DNA from 2 places in the Geobacillus sp. WSUCF1 genome. Region 1 is predicted to be linked to the other one. Evidence: predicted binding sites of a transcription regulator. Region 1 holds the regulator's gene; the other holds the start of a gene.
What was found. The regulator Rex, encoded in region 1, represses fermentation and respiration genes when NADH is low (regulators of the CRP and FNR family bind a similar motif). The targets are predictions, from matches to a motif close to TTGTGAAATATTTCACAA.
Positions count from the first base shown of each region.

Region 2: the regulator Rex is predicted to act here: its motif matches at 1,127-1,144, upstream of I656_RS14415 (TIGR04053 family radical SAM/SPASM domain-containing protein).

Region 1 is NZ_ATCO01000068.1:14,547-17,677, forward strand. Features, by position in the region: partial or broken gene tatC (twin-arginine translocase subunit TatC) at 1-751, opposite strand, end outside; gene tatA (twin-arginine translocase TatA/TatE family subunit) at 748-900, opposite strand; gene I656_RS08855 (redox-sensing transcriptional repressor Rex) at 918-1,559, opposite strand; gene moaC (cyclic pyranopterin monophosphate synthase MoaC) at 1,575-2,063, opposite strand; partial or broken gene I656_RS08845 (ABC-F family ATP-binding cassette domain-containing protein) at 2,160-3,131, shown strand, end outside.
Region 2 is NZ_ATCO01000002.1:9,954-13,084, reverse strand. Features, by position in the region: gene I656_RS14405 (hypothetical protein) at 1-340, shown strand, start outside; gene I656_RS14410 (ABC transporter ATP-binding protein) at 356-997, shown strand; gene I656_RS14415 (TIGR04053 family radical SAM/SPASM domain-containing protein) at 1,193-2,311, shown strand; gene I656_RS14420 (anti-sigma factor) at 2,672-3,131, opposite strand, start outside.

The DNA of each region.
Region 1 (3,131 bases):
TCCTCGGCTGCTCGCTGCGCTTTCCGATAGCCGATGCGCGCCACCCAAATGCTTCCTTCATACAAAATGGTGAGCGGAATCATGACGATCACTTGCGACAGCACATCCGGCGGCGTAATGACCGCCGCTAAAATAAGCAGCGCCAAATACGCATACTTGCGGATGCGAACAAGAAGCTGCGGCGTAATAAGCCTAAGCGGGTGAAAAACAACACGACGATCGGCAGCTGAAACACGATGCCAAACGGCAGCACGAGCTGAAGCAAAAACTGAAAATATTCATTAATGCCGATCATTTGTTGAACCCCTAGTTGGTCAGCCAGCTGGCTCATAAATCGAACGACAAACGGAAACAAGACGAAATAAGCGAAGCTGACGCCTGCTAAAAAAAGAACGATCGACGCCGGGATATAGCTTAACGTCACTTTCCGCTCTTTTTCATACAGACCGGGGCTGACAAACGCCCAAATTTGATACAACAGCACCGGAGCCGACAGTACAGCCGCGATGACAAAGGCAAACTGAAAATACACTTTAATCGGATCGGTGAGGCGGAAGGCGTTCATGGTCAAATGCTTCGCCTCGGCCGTTCGCTGCAAATACAAAATGACATCATCGACAAAAAAGAAACTAACGACAAGCGCCGCAGCAAAAAAGATGAGCACGATGATGAGCCGTTTTCGCAGTTCACCCAGATGCTCATACACCGACATTTCTTTGTCATTCATTGTTTCCCCATCCTGCCTTGTCATCGGTCGGTTTTCGTTTCTTCGTCATCAGCGAGCCCTTTTGTGGCGTCTTTAAACTCGCGAAGCGACTGGCCGAACGACCGCCCCAACTCCGGCAGCTTTTTCGTGCCAAACAGCAACAAAATCACAGCAACGAGCAACAAATATTTCATGTGTTGTTCTCTCCTTTTTACGATGGCGATGGATAGTTTTTCAAAAAATAGACGAGCGACTGCAGCTCAATGGCTAAATCGATATGATGGACGCGAATATGGTTCGGCACGTTCAACCGCGCCGGAGTAAAGTTTAAAATGCCTTTAATTCCTTGCGCGACAAGGCGGTCGGTCAGCGCTTGAGCCGCGGCGGCCGGCACGGTTAAAATGGCGACCGGGATGTTTTCGTGAAGCCGCTCCTCCAACTCATCGAGATGATAGACCGGCACCCCGCCGACTGTCGTCCCTACTTTCCGCTCATCGACATCAAACGCCATCACGATTTTCGTATTGTTGTTTTTCGAAAAATTATAGTTTAAAAAGGCGGTGCCTAAATTGCCGACGCCAAACAAGGCGACTTCGGTCACCTCATCCTCTTCAAGCGTCCGGCGGAAAAACGACAACAAATAATTGACATTATACCCGTATCCCTTTTTGCCAAGCGCGCCAAAATAGGAGAAATCACGGCGGATCGTCGCCGGATCGACTTTCACCGCCTCGCTCAACTCGGCAGAGGAGACGCGTTGCTTGCCGGAAGCGTGCAAGTTTTTCAAAAACCGATAGTAAAGCGGCAGCCGTTTGGCGGTTGCCTGCGGAATTTTCGGTTGTTCGTTGCTCATGATCTCATCCCCTAGCTAATCGGTTTTCCGTCGGTAATGGCCAGACTTCCCGCCCGTTTTTTCGACCAAATACGTCGGACCGATGACCATTCCTTTATCAAGCGCCTTGCACATATCGTACACTGTCAACGCACAGACCGAAGCGGCCGTCAGCGCTTCCATTTCCACTCCTGTGCTCCCTTTCGTTTTCACCGTTGCCGTGATGACGAGCTTATGCGCTTCTCCATCGTTTTCCCAAGCAAAAGCAATGTCCACACCCTTTAACATAAGCGGGTGACACATTGGAATAAGGTCAGCTGTCTTCTTCGCCGCCATCACCCCCGCCACTTGAGCGACGGCGAGCACATCCCCTTTCTCGATCGCATTGCTCGTCATTTTTTCGTAAATTTCCCGGCTGACAGTCACGCTCGTTTGCGCCACAGCCACTCGCACAGTATCTTCTTTGTGCGTAATATCAACCATTTTCGCGCGCCCTTGTTCATTGAAATGAGTGAACGATGACAATACAATCTCCTCCATTTATACACTATACACGATTTTTCATCATTCGTCTTTGACCGTTTTCGCGACTTGCGTTAAACTATTCGCGAGGTGACGGACATGATCATTTTGCAAGTGCACGGGCTCACGAAATATTTCGGCGCTGACCTTATTTTATCGAATATAAAACTAGAAATACAGTCCCGCGACCGAATCGCCCTTGTCGGCCGCAACGGAGCGGGAAAATCGACATTGTTGAAAATCATCGCCGGTGAACTCTCTTTCGACAGCGGCAAAATCATCAAACCAAACCATATCAAAATCGGCTATTTGGCGCAAAACAGCGGGCTCGACTCGCCGCGTTCCATTTGGGACGAAATGCTTGAGGTATTCACCCCGCTTCTAGGACTCGAAAAACAGCTCGCCGAACTCAGCATGCAACTCGGCGACCCGGACGTACTCGCCGATCCCGCTCGCTATGAAAAAACGCTGAAAATGTATGACGAGCTGCAAGAACAATACAAAGAACAAGGCGGCTACCAATACGAAGCCGACATCCGCTCCGTTTTGCACGGGCTGCAGTTTTCCTCATATGATTATAAAACTACGCCGGTCTCGTCGTTAAGCGGCGGACAGCGGACGCGGCTTGCCCTTGGGAAATTGCTGTTGTCCAAGCCGGATTTATTGATTTTGGACGAGCCGACGAACCATTTGGATCTTGAGACGCTTGCCTGGCTGGAGCAGTACTTGCAAGCCTATCCCGGTGCCGTCCTGGTTGTTTCCCACGACCGCTACTTTTTAGACAAAATCGTCACCGACGTATACGAACTGTCGAATGCCACGCTCAAACACTATGCCGGCAACTACAGCCGCTATTTGGAGTTGCGGGCCGAGCAATACGAACAAGAGTTAAGACGGTACGAGAAACAGCAAGAAGAAATCGCCCGACTCCAAGACTTCATCCAGCGCAACATCGCACGTGCCTCGACGGCCAAACGGGCGCAAAGCCGGCGAAAGCAACTGGAAAAAATAGAACGGCTCGAACGGCCTGTCGGCGATGAAAAATCAGCCTCCTTTTCGTTCTCGATCGAT
Region 2 (3,131 bases), on a different contig from region 1:
TTTCCATGTTTCTATTGACCGTTCAGTTACATTGCTTGATATGTTTTATCATTTTTTGGTCAACGGCTACCTTCAAGTTTCGTTTTATGTCCTATTTGTGTTTCTGATCTCTTGGCTGAGCAAAGAAACATTTTATAGTTTCGTAGGGATCGCTATACTTTCATTTTTTATGTTCCCGGGTTTTAATAACTGGGGGATTATTCCATCTGGATTGAATAGCATGGCGTATTTATTGACAAATGATTCGATTTACCGCATCAGCACCGTTCTATTCTTATGGAATGTTTTCGCCATTGTTTTCTTGCTGTATGTCTTTTCCAAACAAGATCTCGATTTCTAAAAAGGAGTGAGTAAGTTGCCGCATATCCTGTTAGATCAAGTCAGTAAATCATTTAAAGGAGCAACGATTTTTGAAAACGTGAATTTTGCAGTGGAAAAGGGGAAAATTTATGGAATTATTGGTCCTAACGGTTCAGGAAAGTCTGTCTTATTCAAACTCATATGTGGATTTCTATTCCCTAATCACGGTAGGGTGATCGTGGACGGGGAAGAGTTGGGGGTCAATAAACGATTTCCCAGTGATTTTGGAATTATCATTGATCGGCCTGGATATATAGCGGGAAAGACAGGGTTTGATAATCTAAAAGCATTGGCTCTCATTCGAAACAAAATCAGTGATGACAAAATAAAGCAAACGATGAGGTTGGTCGGTTTAGATCCAGAATCGACGCAAAAGGTCAAACATTACTCACTTGGAATGAAACAAAAGCTTGCTATTGCTCAAGCCATTATGGAGGATCAACAAACGCTTATTTTAGATGAACCATTCAATGCTTTAGATGCTGACAGCGTTGAAAATATCCGAAACTTGCTTCGGAAATTCAAGGAAGAAGGGAGGACGATTTTGCTCACTAGCCATAATCAAGAGGATATTGATGTTCTTTGTGATGAAGTGTACAGAATCAATCGTTTCAGACTTGAAAAAGTAAAAAAGTAGAACGCGATGTTATAAGCTCACATTCATATATAAATTGAAATAAAGGTCTCCTCCATTTTGGCTGACCACAGTTTCGGAGTTTCAGTTGAGCTAATCGAAAGATAAGATGGAATTAGCGTTGAGGTCTAAATGTGATCCATATCACATAACGCGCCTGAATGTTGCGGTACAATGGAGGCCAAGGAGGGGGCCGCAATGCGCGATTTTAATGAAAATCCGTTTATTGTGATTTGGGAATTGACGAGAGCTTGTCAACTCAAGTGCCTTCATTGCCGCGCCGAAGCGCAATACCATCGCGATCCGCGCGAGTTGACGTTTGAGGAAGGGAAAAAACTGATCGATGAGATTTACGAGATGGATCAGCCGATGCTCGTCTTTACGGGCGGCGATCCGCTCATGCGCCCGGATGTGTACGATTTAGCGAAATATGCGATCGATAAAGGATTGCGCGTGTCCATGACGCCGAGCGCGACGCCGAACGTGACGAAAGAGGCGATCCGCAAAGCAAAAGAGGTCGGCCTGTCGCGCTGGGCGTTTAGCCTTGACGGGCCAAACGCCGAGATTCACGACCATTTCCGCGGCGTGAGCGGCTCGTTTGATTTGACGATCCGTGCGATTCACTACTTGCATGAGCTCGACATTCCCGTGCAAATCAACACCGTCATTTCGCGATACAACGTTCATGTGCTTGACGAGATGGCGGCGTTGGTGGAGAAGCTGAAATGCGTCCTTTGGAGCGTCTTTTTCCTTGTGCCGACAGGCAGGGGAAAAGAGGAGGATATGATTTCCCCCATCGAGCATGAGCGGGTGTTCCGCTGGCTGTATGAGACGAGCAAGCGCGTCCCGTTTGACATCAAAACAACGGCGGGTCAGCATTACCGCCGCGTCGTGCTGCAGGCGAAAATGCGTGAAGGAAAAGCGGCAAAAGGCGGCATCCGTTACGAAGACGTGTTGAACAAAGGCTTAACCGGACAAGTCGACGGGCTCGGCCGCGCGCCGAAAGGAGTAAACGACGGCAACGGCTTTGTTTTTATCTCCCATATCGGCGATGTCTACCCAAGCGGGCTGCTGCCGGTGAAGGCAGGGAACGTCCGGGAAACGCCGCTGGCGGACATTTACCGACACTCGCCGATTTTCCAAGACTTGCGCAATCCGGACAAATACAAAGGAAAATGCGGCGTCTGCGAGTTCCGATATGTGTGCGGCGGCTCACGCTCGCGGGCGTACGCGGTGACGGGAGACTATTTGGAAAGCGAGCCGTATTGTGTTTACATTCCAAAGGCGCTGCGGACAAAAGAGCGAAGCCAACGGTAAGAGAGCGGTGAAAAACGGCCGCTTAAAATGACGGCGCTGCGGCGTTCGTGAGACGGTTGCCCGGGCGCATGCGGCGGACGTTGGTGATGTGTCCAAAACATACGGGGAAGGAGCAGGCGCCCTTCCCCGTTTTTATCATCCTGAACCGAGAAGATCCCCCACTTCCACGCGTGAGCGTAAGTGGGGGATGAATCGGGATTTGCCGTCACTCTTCCTCTTGCTTCCACAGAACAGAAGGGGTAAAGAAACGTGGGACGCACGGGGATGGCTTGGTGGACAGCCTGCTGTGGGGCGGGTGTTCCCAAGAATCTCCCACCTCAAAGCTCAAGCGTAGGTGGGAGAGCGTTCAATGTTGAAATATCATTCGTGGTCCAAATCGACAATAAATGTCTCCGGCCCGGTCGGCGCCGCGCTTCCTCCCTTTGGTTCGAGGCTCGCTTTAATTTGCTTGAACTGTTTGACATCCTCGCCGGTGATCAAAATGCGCGCCGCTCCGTGGCGGATCGTCAACAGCTCCCCTTTGACCTCGTTGTTGGTGTAAATGATCCACAATTGATAATCGCGAGTCGCAAACGGCGGCAACCCTTCAATTTCCATCAGCATTTCCTTCGTATCGTTATTGAGCCAAATCGTGCCGTCCATCTGTTGAAAAAGCGCCGATGGTTCAATCGGAATTTGTTTCGTTTTGGGATTACGGATGATTCGCTCAATTGGAATGTCGGTATGTTGTTTGACAATCTGGTATCGATATGGCTCATCCGATCCGCCATGGGAAGCGGTCGGCCCGTCGTTCGAAGCGGAAAGGCACAAGGCGAAAAGG